Regions from separate parts of the Paracoccus broussonetiae genome, predicted to be linked through region 1. Evidence: riboswitches for the same ligand, from Rfam matches in the RefSeq annotation. Region 1 holds a riboswitch; each other region holds the start of a gene.
What was found. Region 1 has a riboswitch for cobalamin ahead of RM190_RS17245 (energy-coupling factor ABC transporter permease). Riboswitches for the same ligand answer to the same signal wherever they lie in the genome.
Positions count from the first base shown of each region.

Region 2: another riboswitch for cobalamin. It lies ahead of RM190_RS17060 (TonB-dependent receptor plug domain-containing protein); the one in region 1 lies ahead of RM190_RS17245 (energy-coupling factor ABC transporter permease).
Region 3: another riboswitch for cobalamin. It lies ahead of RM190_RS02140 (DUF1636 domain-containing protein); the one in region 1 lies ahead of RM190_RS17245 (energy-coupling factor ABC transporter permease).
Region 4: another riboswitch for cobalamin. It lies ahead of RM190_RS17985 (ABC transporter substrate-binding protein); the one in region 1 lies ahead of RM190_RS17245 (energy-coupling factor ABC transporter permease).

Region 1 covers NZ_JAVRQI010000014.1:13,917-18,121, reverse strand. The annotation lists gene RM190_RS17255 (NAD-dependent epimerase/dehydratase family protein) at 1-559, shown strand, start outside; gene RM190_RS17250 (FadR/GntR family transcriptional regulator) at 640-1,371, shown strand; gene RM190_RS17245 (energy-coupling factor ABC transporter permease) at 1,396-2,094, opposite strand; cobalamin riboswitch at 2,128-2,322, opposite strand; gene RM190_RS17240 (zinc-dependent alcohol dehydrogenase) at 2,489-3,433, shown strand; gene RM190_RS17235 (6-pyruvoyl trahydropterin synthase family protein) at 3,450-3,845, shown strand; gene RM190_RS17230 (class I SAM-dependent methyltransferase) at 3,847-4,205, shown strand, end outside.
Region 2 covers NZ_JAVRQI010000013.1:153,925-158,129, forward strand. The annotation lists gene RM190_RS17050 (tripartite tricarboxylate transporter permease) at 1-515, shown strand, start outside; gene RM190_RS17055 (Bug family tripartite tricarboxylate transporter substrate binding protein) at 545-1,507, shown strand; cobalamin riboswitch at 1,636-1,836, shown strand; gene RM190_RS17060 (TonB-dependent receptor plug domain-containing protein) at 1,968-3,839, shown strand; gene RM190_RS17065 (ABC transporter substrate-binding protein) at 3,833-4,205, shown strand, end outside.
Region 3 covers NZ_JAVRQI010000001.1:414,789-418,993, forward strand. The annotation lists gene leuD (3-isopropylmalate dehydratase small subunit) at 1-589, shown strand, start outside; gene RM190_RS02130 (endonuclease/exonuclease/phosphatase family protein) at 580-1,638, shown strand; gene cobO (cob(I)yrinic acid a,c-diamide adenosyltransferase) at 1,645-2,256, opposite strand; cobalamin riboswitch at 2,294-2,493, shown strand; gene RM190_RS02140 (DUF1636 domain-containing protein) at 2,582-2,935, shown strand; gene cobW (cobalamin biosynthesis protein CobW) at 2,939-3,973, shown strand; gene cobN (cobaltochelatase subunit CobN) at 3,977-4,205, shown strand, end outside.
Region 4 covers NZ_JAVRQI010000014.1:164,754-168,958, forward strand. The annotation lists gene RM190_RS17975 (RecQ family ATP-dependent DNA helicase) at 1-215, opposite strand, end outside; gene RM190_RS17980 (hypothetical protein) at 560-901, opposite strand; cobalamin riboswitch at 1,153-1,349, shown strand; gene RM190_RS17985 (ABC transporter substrate-binding protein) at 1,501-2,511, shown strand; gene RM190_RS17990 (FecCD family ABC transporter permease) at 2,508-3,554, shown strand; gene RM190_RS17995 (ABC transporter ATP-binding protein) at 3,551-4,205, shown strand, end outside.

The sequences.
Region 1 (4,205 bases):
CAACATCATCGGGCTTTACAACCTTTACGAAGCTGCCCGCGCGCATGGTCAGCCGCGCATCCTGTTCGCCAGCTCGAACCACACCATCGGCTTCTATCCGCAGACGGAACGGCTGACCGCGGATGTCCCCTTCCGACCGGACGGGCTTTACGGCGTCTCCAAGGTCTTCGGAGAGGCGATCGCCCGCATGTATTTCGAGAAGTTCGGCCAGGAAACCGCGCTGGTCAGGATCGGATCCTGCACGGCCGAGCCTGAAAACCACCGAATGCTGGCCAGCTGGTTCTCGCGCGGGGATTTCCTGTCGCTGATCCGCGCGGTCTTTACCGTGCCCAGCCTCGGATGCCCGGTGATCTGGGGCGCCTCGGCCAATGACGCAAGCTGGTGGGACAACAGCCACCTGGACTGGCTGGGCTGGACCCCCAAGGACAATGCCGAGGCATACCGCGACCGCATCGACGCCAGCACGCCACGCCCGCCGGCCGATGCGCCGCTGATGAAATATCAGGGCGGCGTCTTCACGCAGTTCCCGATCTACAAGGAAGGCGAACCGCGCGCCTGACCCGGTCCCTCGGGGCTTCAATCGGGGGCGGCGGGGGATTATCCGGTGCCAGACATGGTGGACAAGGAATGGGCCCAAGGATGAAAACCGAAGACGGCGTCACGTCCCCCGGCGCAACGCTGGTGGTCACGGTGCGCGACGAATTGCGCCGCCAGATCCAGTCGGGCGTTTACAAGGCGGGCGACCGCCTGCCTTCGGAATCCCGGCTGACGCAGGATTTCGGCGTCAGCCGCACGGTCATCCGTGAAGCCGTCGCCGCCCTGCGGGCCGATGGCATTGTCGAGCCGAAGCAGGGCGCGGGCGTCTTTGTCTTGGCCGCGGCGGAAACCACGCCCCAGTTCCGCGACATCGATACCGACCGCGTCTCGTCGATCATCGAGATCCTGGAACTGCGCACCGCGCTGGAAGGCGACGCGGCCGCTCTTGCCGCGCAGCGCCGCTCTCCTGCGCAAGAGGAAGACATCATCGAGGCGTTCCAGCGCCTGACCACGCTTGCCCGCGAAGACAAGCCTACCGCCGATGCCGATTTCGCCTTTCACCTGGCGATCGCACAGGCGGCCAACAATCCCCGATTCAGCGAGATGCTCAGCCTGATCGGCATCGCCATGATCCCGCGCCGGATGCTGCACCGCGATGGCGACATCTCGACCCCGCCGGATTACACGCGCGTGCTGGAGCAGGAACACGGTGCGATCCTGTCGGCCATCCAGAATGCCGACCCGGACGAGGCACGCCGCGCCATGCGGACCCATCTGAAGAACAGCCAGACCCGATACCGCGAACAGCTTCGGCTGGCGCGTGGGCAGGGCTGAACCGCCCCGCCCTTTGCCCGTCGATCACGCGGGATTGTGCAGCCTTGGGGTGACGAACAGCGCAGGGCCCGCGCCCCGTGCGATCCCTGCTGGCCCCTTCAGCGCCTTGGCGACAGCCAGCACAGCAAGATCGGCCAGCGGCTCGACCACGACCACCAACATATAGGCCGCGCCAAAGCTGGCGATCGCCGCCAGGTTCCCGGCCCCCGCCCCTGCGCCATAGACGGCCCAGAAGGCGACCCACAGCACGACACCCCCCTGATAGGCAGTGGATAGCGCCAGGGCCTGCCGATACTTCAGATCGACATAGGCCGTTCCCGGCGCGACGATGCGCGCGGCCAGCGCCCGCACCGCGAACAGCGGGAACAGCAGCGTTGTCACGTTCATCCCGTATTGCGGCAGGTCGAAGGGGGCGAAGAACATCCCCTGGATCAGCAGCCCCAGCGCCAGCCCGATGGCTGCGGGCGCCGCGCCGAACAGCAGGAAGATCGTCGATCCAAGGATCAGGTGCACCTCGGACACTCCGACCGGGTGATGCGGCAGCACCTCGAAAAAGACGAAGACGGCGGCGGTGGCCAGCGCTGAGCGCAGCGCAAGCGAGGCTGCCCCCTCGGCCCGCAGCGATGCGGCGGCCAGTTTCAGCGTATAGGCGCCAGCCGCTGCGGCTGTGGCGTAGCTCAGGACGATCTTGGCCCCTGAGACGAGGCCCGGTTCGATATGCATGGTCGTTTCTCCTTACCGTCATCCCCGACGGCGGTTGCGATGTGGCGCGAGGTCGGTCTCCTGACTCGCGGGTCGCAGCCTTGCCTCGCCTTCCCATGACCGCAGGTCACAGTGGCAGTTCAGGTTCGGCTCGCCGCTCACAGTCGCGGGGGCGGTTGGATTCGGGATATCCCGTCCTGTTCCCATGTCGTCCGTGTTGCGGTCGACACCTCGTGCCCGGCCAACATTCCGGCATGATTTGGCCGGGTCAACCGCAAACCGGATGTCCTGCCCGATTCGGGGGAACAAATCGGGCCAAACCGACGTTTTATGGGGCCAATCTCCATTCCGGTCCGGATGACATGTCCCCTTCCCGCCGCTTCTTCCCGCCTTTCGCATCGCAGGTCCCGCGGGGATGACGGCCTTGGCCCTATGGTGGAGCGCGCCGGGTGAAGCCCGGATCCAGCCCGCCGCCCTGGGACACGGCGTTCTTGTCGAGACCGAGTTTTCCGGCATCAGTCGCGGGACCGAGCGGCTGATCTCTCAGGGTCGGGTGCCCCCCGACGAGGCCTTGCGGATGCGCGCGCCATTTCAGGAAGGCGATTTCCCCTTTCCTGTGAAATACGGCTATGCCGCCGTCGGGCAAGCGACCGAGGGCGCTATGGCGGGGCGTTCTGTGTTCGCGCTTTTTCCCCATCAGGACCGGTTTCGTCTGCCCGAAGCGCAGCTTCTTCCCCTGCCGGATGCCGTGCCGCCGGGCCGCGCGGTGCTGGCAGCGAACATGGAAACCGCACTGAACGTGTTGTGGGACAGCGGGGCTGCGGCGGGGGACAGGATTGCAATTTTCGGCGCGGGCCTTGTCGGGCTGTTGGTCGGCGCACTCGCCACCCGGCTCCCGGGGGCAGAGGTCGTGATGATCGACCCCCTGTCCGCACGGCGTCCCTTGGCCGAGGCCCTGGGTTGCACCTTTTGCGCACCCAGCAATGCGCCTCAGGACCAGGATGTCGCGATCAATTGCAGCGCCTCGGCCGAAGGACTGGCGGGGGCGCTGGCCGTGGCGGGCATGGATGCCACCGTGGTCGAGGCAAGTTGGCACGGCGACCGGCCGGTTGCCCTGCCGCTGGGCGCGACATTCCACAGCCGTCGGCTGCGCCTTGTCAGCTCGCAGGTCGGCGGCCTGCCCCCGGCCCGCGCCCCGCGCTGGAGCCACGGCCGTCGGCTGGCCAAGGCCATCGCGCTGCTGGACGATCCCCGGCTTGATCTGCTGATTTCGGGCGAGACCCCTTTTCGGCAGATGCCGCAGGCCTTTCCGGCCATCCTCGCCGATCCCGACACGCTTTGCCATCGCATCCGGTACTGACCGGGAAAGGAGCCGCATGTTCGCCGTCGAAGTCCGCGACCACATCATGATCGCCCATTCGCTGCCTCACCCGGCCTTCGGTCCGGCGCAGGCGATGCATGGAGCGACCTATACCGTCGACGTGGCCTTCTGCGCCGAGACGCTGGACGAAACCGGGGTCGTGGTCGATATCGGCCTTGCCAGTCAGGCGCTGGCCGCGGCGCTGGCCTCGCTGCGCTACAAGAACCTTGACGAAGTACCGGAATTTCAGGGGAAATTCACCACGACCGAGTTCCTATGCCAGATCGTCTTCGACAGGATTGCGGCCTCTGTCCGGGCCGGAGAGCTGGGTGATCAAGGTCGCATCGCGCGCCTGCGGGTGACGCTGCAGGAAAGCCATCTCGCCTCGGCCTGGTATGAGGGTGCGATCTGACATGGCATTTCCCGCGACATGGCTTGACCTGCGCGAACCGGCCGACCGACAGGCCCGCGACGGCGCGCTGCTGCAAAAGGCCGCCACTGCCGCCGGGCCATGCCCGCTGATCGTGGATCTTGGCTGCGGCACAGGGGCGACGATGCGCGCCATGTCGGGGCTTTTGCCGGGCGGCGCGCACTGGCGCATGGTGGACAGCGACCCCGACCTGCTTGCCCGAATTCCGGCCGGTGACGGCATCACCCTGCATCCGGGCGATCTGGGCGATCAGGCCCGCCTGCCGCTGGACGGCGCGACTATGGTGACTGCTTCGGCCCTGCTTGATCTTTGCCCGGCGTATTGGATCGCGGACCTGGCCGT
Region 2 (4,205 bases), on a different contig from region 1:
TGATCGGCGCGATGATCATCCAGGGCATCGTACCGGGTCCGAACGTCGTCAGCGAACAACCGGCGCTGTTCTGGGGCATCATCGCCAGCATGTGGATCGGGAACCTGATGCTGGTCGTCCTGAACCTGCCGCTGATCGGGCTGTGGGTCAAACTGCTGACCGTGCCCTATTACGTGCTGTTCCCGATCATCATGGCGATGTGTTCGATCGGGGTCTATTCGGTCGCCTCGAACACCTATGACCTTTACGCCGTCGCGTTCTTCGGGCTGCTCGGCTACGCGATGACCAAGCTTCGCTGCGAACCCGCACCGCTGCTTCTGGGCTTCGTCCTTGGCCCCCTGCTGGAAGAGAACCTGCGCCGGGCCATGATCCTGTCACGGGGCGATCCGACCACCTTCATCACCCGTCCGATCAGCGCCACGCTGCTTCTGATGGCCGCCGCGATCCTGGTGCTGGTCTTCCTGCCCCAGATCCGCAAGCGCCGGGACGAGGTCTTTACCGAAAGCGACGCCTGAGGTCGCGATAGAATGGGAGGAGAAACATGATGCTGAAAATCACCCGGCGCCTTCTTCTGGGCGCCGCAATGGCCGCAGGGTTGGCCGGGGCCGCGGCCGCCGCGTTCCCTGACCGCCCGATCACGCTGGTGATCCCCTTCGCGGCCGGCGGCTCGACCGACGTGGTCGGGCGCATCGTCGCCGACCGGATGGGGCAGGCCCTTGGCCAGCAGGTGGTGGTCCAGAACGTGGGCGGCGCAGGCGGCAGTCTGGGCGCGCAGCAGGTCGCCAAGGCCGATCCCGACGGCTACACGATCCTGATGGGCACGGTCGCGACCCATGCGCTGAACCCGCTGATCCTGAAGCAGAAGCCCTATGACCCGGTCACGGATTTCGCGCCGATCTCGCTTCTGGTGCTGGTCCCGAACGTGCTGGCGGTGAACCCGGAATTGCCGGTCAAGACTGTGCAGGAGCTGATCGACCTCGCGAAGAAAGACCCGCTGGCCTATGCCTCGTCGGGGAACGGGACACCGCTGCACCTGTCGGGCGAGTTGTTCAAGTCGATGGCTGGCGTCGATATCACGCATATCCCCTATAAGGGCTCGGGTCCGGCGCTGACTGATGTTCTGGGCAACCAGGTGCCGATCATCTTCGACAATCTGCCGTCTTCCTCGGGCCATATCACCAGTGGCAAGCTGCGAGCGCTGGGTGTGACGACCAAGGAACGCGTGCCCTCGTTCCCGGATATCCCGGCCATTGCCGAAACGCTGCCGGGATATGAAACCTACAGCTGGAACGCGCTTTTCGCGCCCGCCGGAACCCCGCCCGAAGCCATTGCCGCGTTGAACAAGGCCGCGCTGGAGGCCATGGCCGACCCGGCGGTCGTGGCCCGCATGGGCGAATTCTCGGCCAGCATCGTCGCCTCCAGCCCCGAGGAACTGGCCGAGCACGTCAAGGCCGAGATGGCGAAATGGGAGCCGGTCGTGAAGGCCGCGAATGTCAGCCTGGACTGAGGCGCCACGTCCAGAAACCACGGCCCGGAGATCGTCTCTCCGGGCCGTTTTCGTTTGCGGACCCGCGATACTGCCGGTGCCGCCAAAGCCGTGCCGCAAGTCTGCTTGACAGAGCCCGCAATCCTGCGCCAACACAGGAACGCTTCGGTTTCCGGCGGTACTGCCGTCGGATCAAAAGGGAATGCGGTGCGCCGAAAGGCCATGCCGCGGCTGCCCCCGCAACTGTAGGCGGTGAGCGAAGGCCGACGACGCCACTGGGAAACACCCGGGAAGGCCGGCCCGAGCAGCGATCCGCAAGCCAGGAGACCTGCCGCAGCACTCACCCATTTCCGGCGCGGGGCGCGCCGTGAAAGCGGCCATTCCGCAGAGGTGAAGATCACCGGCCTGTGGCAGGGACCCCGGTTCCCGTCGCGGGCAATCTGCAGCGGCAGGCCCCGGCCTGCACAGGAAAGGCCAAGGCATGAAGTTGCGCCATCTGTTTTCCACCGCCGTCACCGCCACCCTTCTGCCCGCCGTCGCCCCCGCGCAGGATGTGGTGACGCTGGACCCGGTCATCCTCTCGGCCGGCTTCGCGCCGATCGCCGGGGATGCCTATGGCCGCGCGTTCACCGTCATCACCTCGGACGAGATCGAGGCGCGGGGCATCGCCACCATCCAGGATGCCCTGCGCGCGGTGCCGGGCGTCTCGGTTTCAAGCACCGGATCGACCCATACCCAGGTCCGCATCCGCGGCGGCGAAGCAGATCACACCCTGATCCTGATCGACGGGATCGAGGCCACGGGCGGAGCGGATGAGTACATCCTGAGCGGTTTGGAAACCGCCAATGTCGAGCGGATCGAGGTCCTGCGCGGCCCGCAATCAGTCTATTACGGATCGAACGCCTCGGCTGGCGTGATCAACATCATCACCCGAAAGGGCGGCGAGGGGCTGTCCTATGGCGGCGCGGTCGAGGTTGGAAACGGTGCCTCTGCCTCGGCCTATGCCAGCCGGAACGGATCTCGCGGCGGGCTGGCGGTGAATCTGTCCGCGAAGGACGACCACGGGTTCGACCAGTCGGGCGATGGCGGCGAAAAGGACGGGCTGACCCGCAAGACGATCGGCCTGTCCGGCTGGTTCCAGGCGACCGACGACCTGCGGCTGGGTGCCACACTGCGGCGGGCGACCGAAACCTATGACTATGATGCCGAAAATTACAGCGCCACCACCACCGACGAATATGTCGTCGACGATCCCGGCCTGTTTGGCGACCGGGACGAATTCCAGGGCGCGACCTGGGCCGAACTGTCGATGCTGGACGGACGGCTGACGCAGCGCCTGGAATATCAGGACAGCATCTTCAAGCAGAGCCTGCAGGGCGAAAACGAGACACGGGGCGAAACCCGCAAGCTGAAGTACCGGCTGAGTTTCGGGTTGGACGGCCTTGCCGTCGACGAAGCCCACCACCTTCTGAACGTCATGGCCGAGGGGCAAAAGGACGAGGCCTCGACCGCGCCGGATTTCGACCGCGAGATGACCTCGCTGGCCGTCGAGTACCGGGCGTTCCTTGACAATGGCATCGATCTGCAGGCCGGGATCCGTCATGACGACAACAGGGTCTTCGACGACTTCACCAGCTGGAACATCGGCCTGTCCTGGCAGATTCCAGATCGCCCATTCCGGCTTCATGCCTCGGCCGGGGCGGGGATGGTCAATCCCTCGTTCTTCGAGCTTTACGCCAATGACGCCTACAGCGTCGGCAATCCCTTTCTCGCCCCCGAGAAGAACCGCGGCTTCGACCTTGGGATCGAGGCCGAACTGCCGAATGGATTGGGCAGCATCGACGTGACCTATTTCAACGAGCGTCTTGAGGACGAGATCACCTATGTCTACGGCGCCGCCCCGGATGGCCGGGCCAGCTATGTGAACCAGTCGGGAGAAAGCCCGCGCCAAGGGATCGAGGCCAGCGCCCGGATCAAACCCACCGCGAACCTGGACCTTGCGCTGAGCTATACCTATCTGGACGCAAAGAATCCCGACGGCTCGATCGAAATCCGGCGTCCGCGCAACGAATTCGGACTGTCCGCCACGCTTGCTGTGCTGGAAGGCCGCGGCCAGGTCACCGCCGATTTCCGCCACGTCTCGGGCAATTTCGACACGCGCTTCTTCGGCGACTATGCGACGGCCGAACTGCCGGCCTATAACCTTGTGAACCTGTCGGCGGGCTATGACCTGACCGAACGGGTGCGGGTGACAGGGCGGGTCGTGAACCTTTTCGACAGCGAATATTCGGACGTCTGGGGCTTTGCCTCGCAGGGTCGCACGCTTTATGCGGGGCTGCAGGCCCGATGGTAAGGTCCGGGCTTCTGGCGCTGGCGCTGGCGCTGCCTTGCGCCGTTCTTGCGCGGGCCGATGTCCCACAACGGGTCGTGTCGATGAACCTGTGCACCGATCAGCTGGCCATGCTGCTGGCGGGACCGGGACAGCTTGTGTCGGTGTCGCGCCATGCGGGCGATCCCTCGACCTCAGCGATGGCGGATCAGGCGCGGGCCTTTCCCGCCAATGGCGGCACCGCCGAAGAGATCTATCTGCTGCGCCCCGATCTTGTGCTGGCGGGCGATTACACCAACCCCGTCACCCTTGCGATGCTGCAAAGGCTGGGCATTCGGGTCGAAACCTTTCCGGCTGATGAAACCGTCGCCGGGATCCGCGACAACCTGC
Region 3 (4,205 bases), on a different contig from region 1:
ATTGACCGGGATCGCCGCTCCGATGCCGCTGGTCAATATCGACACCGACATGATCATCCCCAAGCAGTTCCTGAAAACGATCCATCGTTCGGGACTGGGCAAGAACCTGTTCGACGAGATGCGCTATGATTCCGAAGGCAACGAGGTTCCGGATTTCGTCCTGAACCAGCCCGCTTATCGGCAGTCGCAGATCATCGTCGCGGGCGACAATTTCGGCTGCGGGTCGTCGCGCGAACATGCGCCCTGGGCGCTGATGGATTTCGGCATCCGCTGCGTCATCTCGACCAGCTTCGCGGACATCTTCTTCAACAACTGCTTCAAGAACGGCATCCTTCCGATCGTCATGCCCAAGGAAGTCGTCGACGTGCTGATGGAAGACGCCCGCAAGGGGGCGAATGCCCGCATGACCGTCGATCTGGAAAATCAGGTCGTCACCACCTCGGACGGGCAAAGCTTCGCGTTCGAGGTCGACGCCTTCCGCAAGCATTGCATGCTGGAAGGGCTGGATGACATCGGCCTGACGATGGAGAAATCCGGCTCGATCGACAGCTTCGAGACCCAGATGGCCCAGAGCCTCCCTTGGGTCTAAGGGCGCTTGCCGGGGCGGTCCTTCTTGCCGCCCTGGGTTCCGCCACCGCGGCCGCGCCCCTGCGGATCGCCACGTTCAGCCCCGACCTGTCGCGAGACGGGCCAGGGCTTCTTTTGCGCGATCTTGGCCGCAAGGACGCCCAGATCGACGCGGTCGTCCGGGTGATCGCCGAAACCCGACCCGATATCCTGCTGCTGACCGGTTTCGACTGGGATCTGGACGGGCTGGCCTTGGCCGCCTTCCGCGCCCGGTTGTCGGCGGCTGGCGCGGATTATCCGCACAGTTTCTCGGCCCGCCCCAACGCGGGCATGCCCAGCGGGCTGGATCTGGACGGAAACGGCAGGGCCGGGACCGCCAATGACCGGCAGGGCTTTGGCCGCTTTTCCGGGCAGGGCGGCATGGCGATCCTGTCGCGTCACCCGATCGGCCCGGTCCTTGACCACTCGGCGTTCCTGTGGCGCGATCTGCCCGGCAATCTGATGCCCCCGGCCGCGCCCGAGGTGGCGGCCGTGCAGCGCCTGTCCTCGGCCGCACATTGGGACGCGACGCTGACCGTCGCGGGAAAGCCGCTGCACCTGCTGGCAATGGCGGCCTCGCCCCCGGTTTTCGACGGGCCCGAGGATCGCAACGGCAGGCGCAACCATGACGAGTTGGCCTTCTGGCTGGACCGGCTGCCCGGCGCGCCCTTCGTGCTGGCGGGCAAGCTGAACATCGACGCTGCCGACAGCGAGGGGCGCCCCGATGCGTTGGCCCGGATGATGGCGCGCGTGACCGATTCCCTGCCCGCAAGCGAAGGGGGCAGGGCTGCCGGCAGCGCGGGCGTGAACGCGGCTCAAAAGGGCGACCCGGCGCTGGATACCGGCGACTGGCCCGACGACAAGCCGCCCGGAAACCTGCGCGTCGATTACGTCCTGCCGCAAAAGGGCCTGAAGGTGCTTGGCTCGGGCGTATTCTGGCCCCCGACGGGCGAACTGGCGCAGGTGGCGCTGGCGGCCTCCAGCCATCGGCTGGTCTGGGTCGATATAGACTGGCCGCCCGCCGAGCGGTGAGCTGACCTAGAACTCGACCCCCGGCTGCGCCTTGATGCCCGCGCGGAAGGGATGCTTCACCGCCTCCATCTCGGTCACGAGATCGGCGGCCTCGATCAGGGCCGGATCGGCATTGCGCCCGGTCAGCACGACATGGGTCATCGGCGGCTTCTCACGTTGCAGGAAATCCAGCACCTCCCCCACCTGCAGATAGCCATAGCGGAGCGCGATGTTGATCTCGTCCAGCAGGACCATGCGGATGCGAGGGTCGCGGATCAGCTCTTGCGCCTTGTCCCAGCCCGCGCGCGCCGCAGCAATGTCGCGGTCCCGGTCCTGGGTTTCCCAGGTGAAGCCCTCGCCCATCGCGTGAAACTGGCACAGATCGCCGAAATGCCCGGTCAGCAACCGCCGCTCGCCCGTGTCCCATGCACCCTTGATGAACTGCACGACCGCGCAGGGCATGTCATGGGCGATGCAGCGCAGAATCATCCCGAAACCCGAGGACGACTTGCCCTTGCCCTTGCCGGTATGGACGATGACCAGCCCCTTTTCGCCGGTCTTGTCCTGCATCATCCGGTCTCGGGCGGCCTTGATCTGGGCCATCTTCTCGGAATGGCGGGTATTCCCTTCGGCTGACATCGCGACTCCCTTGCTTGACAAGTGCGGGCGCCCGGCGCACTTCTTTGCCTGCGCTGGTCCTGCCTTATGGCAGGCTAAGAGGGAATGCGACAGGCCTTGGCCTGGAAAGCAGCCGCCCCCGCGACCGTGACCGGAAAGGTCGCCCTATGCCACTGGCTTCGGCCGGGAAGGTGGGCCGACCGTTGGCGAAAGCCTGAATCCGCAAGCCGGGAGACCTGCCTGCGCCTTGTTTGACCGGCGGACGGGGTGTTCCTGCTTGGGTTCGTGGCACGAATCCCGTGCCCGCATACCCGCACCGCGCCCGCCACATGGAAATGAAGGGCGCATGGACGTTTCACTGCTTGTCTGCACCACCTGCCGCGCCGGCCAGCCGGTGCTGGATGGCCAGCCCGTCGCGGGCGCAAGGCTGCATGCGGCGCTGGACGGCGTGGCCCCGCCCCCGGGCGTCCGCATCATTCCCGTCGAATGCCTCTCGGCCTGCAACAGCGGCTCGGCCATCGCGCTCAGCGGGCCGGGCCGGTGGAGCTATGTCTATGGCCGGATGGAGATCGCGGACGTGCCCGAGATCCTTCAGGGCGCGGCCGCCTATGCCGCCAGCACCGACGGCATCGTGCCATGGCGCGACCGCGTCGCGATTTTCCGCAAGCGCAGTATCGCGCGCATTCCTCCGATTGGGTGAAAGATGACCGACCTGACCAAGACCCCCGTCACCGTGATCACAGGCTTCCTTGGCGCGGGCAAGACCACGCTGATCCGGCACCTGATGCAGAACCCGCAGGGCAAGCGGCTTGCCGTTCTGGTCAACGAATTCGGCACCGTGGGCGTCGACGGCGACATCCTGAAATCCTGCGCGGATGAAAGCTGCCCGGCCGAGAACATCGTCGAGCTGTCGAATGGCTGCATCTGCTGCACCGTCGCCGACGACTTCATCCCGACGCTGGAAGCGCTGATGGCCCTGCCCCGGAAGCCGGACCACATCCTGATCGAGACCTCGGGTCTGGCGCTGCCCAAGCCCTTGCTGAAGGCCTTCGACTGGCCCGCCATCCGTTCGCGCATCACCGTCGACGGCGTCATCGCCCTGGCCGATGCCGAGGCGGTGGCCGCGGGCCGCTTTGCCCCGGACGAGGACGCAGTGCAGGCCCAGCGCGCGGCGGATGAAAGCCTGGACCACGAAACGCCGCTGTCCGAGGTATTCGAGGACCAGATCGCCTGCGCCGATCTTGTCCTGCTGACCAAGGCCGATCTGGCGGGAGAGGCCGGCCTTACCGCCGCCCGCGCCGTGGTCGAGGCCGAGGCGCCGCGCAAGCTGCCGATTCTGCCCTTGTCCGAGGGTGTGATCGATCCGCGCGTGATCCTGGGCCTGAACGCCGCTGCCGAAGATGACCTGGATGCCCGCCCCAGCCACCATGACGGCGCGGATGACCACGAGCATGACGATTTCGACTCCGTCGTGATCGACCTGCCCGAGATCGCCGATCCCGCCGACCTGTCGGATCGGATCGCCCGGCTGGCGCGTGAACGGAACATCCTGCGGGTCAAGGGCCATGTCGCCGTCGCGGGCAAACCCATGCGCCTGCTGGTGCAGGCCGTGGGTGCGCGGGTCCGCCACCAGTTCGACCGCCCCTGGGGCGACAGCCCGCGCCAGTCGCGCCTTGTCGTCATTGCCGAACATGACGACATCGACGAAGCCGCGATCCGGCACATCCTGACGGCCTGACCCATGCATGTCGTCTTCCGCGAAAGCCGTGGGCTTGAGGAGACCGAGGTTCCGACGGACCCCGGCCAGACCTCGGCCGACATGGTCGTGCTGTCCTTTTCGGACAGCGACCTTGGTGCTTTCGCGGCAGGCTGGCATCGGGGCGGGCTGCCATCGCTTCGGCTGTGCAATCTTTCGGCCCTGCGCCATCCCCTGTCGGTCGACCAGTATTGCGAGACGGTTCTGTCCGGCG
Region 4 (4,205 bases), 150 kb from region 1:
TCCGCTTCGGTTGCCAGAAATTCAAACCGATCTAGCGCCGCTTCCCGGTCACCTTTCTTGAACAGGATTTTCTGATCGTCCGAGTGACGCACCGCGGCAAATGCAAATGTCAGCGCGCGGGTCGGATCGACTTCCAGGTCAACAGACAGGCATCGCTCGATGAGCGGTATGGATCTTTGATCGCGCCCGGCGTCGTTCATGTCGAAGTTCTTCATTGAGAACGAAAACTTACCGATTTGTGATCATAGGCATGGCTCGCCACACATTACCAGCCTCGAGGCCGAGGCTGCCTCCGCTCACCGTCATACTGATTCACGTGCCTTCTCATCTGGGAGAAGACCCGCGCCTGTGCGGACTATTTTCGCTGTTCGACCTGAGCGTCCTCAGCCGGCCCTGGAGCGGACTTGAGGTGTAGCGGCAACTGGTTGTTCGAATGTCCGCTTTAGCCCCATTGCGGTCATTCGCTATAAGTAGGGCTGACGCGATTTATATCTGCTTTCCAATTGTATGCAGCTGGGCGCACCTTACGATCAACTTCGGTGTGAGCTATCGCGTTTGGTTAGGAGATGTCTGCTGTCCCCAAATAGACGATGTCTATCCTGCCGGGGCCAGTGGCTACGGTCGCCATCATCAAGCCAAGACGATTGGGATTAAGAGCGGTCTGCAACGTGCCGAGCGCTGCGCCGTCGGCCGATAGCATGTGGAGTTGACCGCCCCAATCGTGGACTTGCGCCGGTGTGCCAGAGAGCGGCGGAACGCCGAGCCATTTGAAGGCAGCCCAATATCGCCGGTCGGACGAGGTCCGGTTTTCAGCAGGTGTGAAGCTCTGCGCAAGTTCCAGCCAAATCGACTTAGTTTCGACCCCGTCAAGCGAACATGCGTCCGAGACAGGCAGGTTCAAGAACCCGGAGCCTCGGCCCCGCTCTGTGCGCGATGCCGGGTGAGGTCGACTGGTCCGGAATAGGGATAGGAAGAGCTCAGTCTGATCGAAGATCACGAATTCAATGTGCTCTCCTTGCGCGGACTGGATAAGACGGTCGAATCTTGCGGCATCGTATGTCTGCACTTTCGCATCCGCAAAATCGACGTGCCTGACGCTGAGGCGACGTGCGCGAGGCGTAGACATTGTCACTTGCGTGCTTTCGGCTCTCTGGCTAACAGGATCGCGTCGGTTTCCGAAAGGAATTGAAAGGGAATCCGTTGGGGCAATCGCCTCGAAACGGAACTGCCCCCGCAACTGTAGGCGGCGAGCAGGATGCGAATACGCCACTGTGGCCCACGGGCCATGGGAAGGCCGCATCCCGCGATGACCCGCCAGTCAGGAGACCTGCCGACGGATGAAACTCTAACGATCCGGGCGGGGTGTCCGGGGAGGTGCCAGATGCTTCATGCCTGCCGAACTGTCGGTCCGGTCCTTCGTTGCTGCGTTCCGTATCCGGACGCGGCTTTGCCATGGCCATTCCCCAAGCCCTTCGCCTGCAACCAGACCGGAGACTTGAGATGTTCCTGAAATCTACCCTGACCGGACTTCTTCTCGCTGGCGCCGCCATGCTGCCCGCCGCGGCAGAAACTTCATATCCGTTGAAGCTATCGAATTGCGGCATCGGTCTGTCCTTCGACGAGGCGCCGGAAAGCGCGGTGACCGTGGGTCAGGCCGCGACCGAGATCCTTTATTCGCTGGGTCTGGCCGACAAGGTCGCCGGCACCTCGGTCTGGTTCACGGAAATTTTGCCCGAGTTCAGCGAAACGAACGCCGGGATCGAGCGTCTGGCCGACAATGACCCGAGCTTCGAAAGCGTCGTCGCCAAGCGTCCCGGCATCGTGACCGTGCAATATGAATGGCATGTCGGCCCGCAAGGCATCGTCGCCACCCGCGAGCAGTTCTCGGACCTCGGGATTCCGACCTATATCCTGCCCTCGGATTGCACCGGAAAGGACAATAGCAAGGGCTCGGACGGCACGCGCAGCGACATGTATGCGATGGAGAGCATCTATCGCGGTGTCTCGGACCTGGGGCAGATTTTCGATGTGGCCGACAAGGGCGAGGCGCTGATCACCGATCTGAAGTCGCGCGAGGCCGCCGCGATCGACAAGGCCAAGGCGCTGGGGCTGAAGGATGCCTCGGCGGTGTTCTGGTTCTCCTCGGCCGAGATGGACATCGACCCCTATGTCGCCGGTCGCAAGGGTCCGCCAGCCTACATGATGAATGCGCTTGGCCTGAAGAACGTCGTCGATAGCGACGAGGAATGGCCGGTCGTCAGCTGGGAGACCATCGCGCGAGCCAACCCCTCGGTCATCGTCGTGGCGAAGATGGACCGCCGCCGTTTCGAGGCCGATGATTATGAAAAGAAGATCGGCTTCCTGAAATCCGATCCGGTGACCAGCCAGATGGATGCGGTGAAGAATGACCGCATCATCGTGCTGGACGCGCATGCGATGGACCCCTCGATCCGCAATATCGACGCGCTTGAGACCCTGGCCGGGGCGCTGCCGAAGTTCGGCCTGAAATGACCGAGGCCGCCATCCCCTGTGCCGCCGCTTGGCGGTCGCGGCTGATCCTACGTCTGACGCTGGGGCTGGCGGTGCTTGTCCTTGCCGTTCTGGTGGGCGTGGTTCTGGGCGAGACGCCGCTGCCGCCGTCGCAGGTGGCGACGGTGCTCGCACAGAAGCTTTGGGGTGCAGCATCGGGCGTCGATCCGATCGACGCAGGCATCATCTGGAATTACCGCCTGCCGCGCACGCTGGTCGCGGCGGCCTGTGGCGCGGGGCTCGCGCTGTCGGGGCTGGTCCTGCAGACGCTGGTGCGCAATGCCCTTGCCGATCCCTATCTGCTCGGCGTCTCGGCCGGGGCCTCGACCGGTGCGGTCGCGGTCACGATCATGGGCGTCGGCGCGGGGGCCATCGGCATCTCGGCCGGGGCCTTTGCGGGGGCCGCGCTCGCCTTCGGCATCGTCGCGGCGCTCGCGCGCGCAGCGGGGGGTGGATCGGCGCAGCTGGTCCTTGCCGGGATTGCGGGCTCGCAGCTTTTCAACGCGCTGACCAGCTTCTTCATTGCCAAATCCGCCAATGCCGAGCAGGCGCGCGGCATCATGTTCTGGCTGCTCGGCAATCTCTCGGGCGTGCGCTGGCCGGATGTGGCGCTGGCGGTGCCGGTGGCGCTGGCGGGGCTGCTGGCATGCGCGGTGCATATCCGGGCGCTTGACGCCTTCAGCTTCGGCGCGAGTGCGGCTGCCTCGCTGGGGATCGCGGTGCGACGGGTGATGGTCGTCCTGCTGGGGGCGGTGACGCTCATGACCGCGGTGATGGTCAGCCTTGTCGGGGCCATCGGCTTTGTCGGACTGGTCGTGCCTCATGCCATGCGCATTCTGGTGGGGGCTCGGCATGGCGCGCTGGTCCCGGCCTCGGCGCTGGCGGGAGCGGTCTTCATGATCGCGGCGGATGTGGTCTCGCGCGTGCTGATCCCCGGTCAAGTCGTCCCCATCGGCGTCGTCACCGCGCTGGTCGGCGCACCGGCATTCGCGCTGATCCTGATCCGCAACCGGAGTCGCGCATGAGGATCAGTGCAACCGACCTCTCGCTGCACGCGCAAGGCCGCAACATCGTCGACGGCGTCGATCTGCAGGTCGCAGCGGGCGAGACGTTTGGCCTGATCGGCCCGAACGGGTCGGGAAAATCGACGCTCCTGCGTCTCCTCGCTGGGCTCGACCGCCGCGCCAGGGGGATCGTCGAATTGGGGGGCGAGCCCGTGAGCAAGTTGCCCCGACGCGAAATCGCACGCCGCCTTGCCATGGTCGAGCAGCAGGCCGAGACAGGTGAGGCACTGACCGCCCGTCAGGTTGTCGAGCTTGGGCGCACGCCCTGGCTTTCGGCCCTGGCCCCCTTTGGCCCTGCCGACGCTGCCATCGTGGACAACGCGCTGCAGGCGGTCGGCATGAAGAGCATGGCCGCCCGGGCTTGGGCCACGCTTTCGGGCGGCGAGCGACAGCGCCTGCAAATCGCGCGCGCGCTAGCGCAACGGCCCCGCATCCTGCTTCTGGACGAGCCGACGAACCATCTGGATATCCACCATCAGCTTGCGCTGCTGCGGTTGGTCCAAGATCTGCCCCTGACCGTGGTGATCGCGCTGCATGACCTCAATCAGGCGATGGGCTGCGACCGACTGGGAGTCATGGCAGGGGGCCGCATGGTCGCCTGTGGCCCGCCCG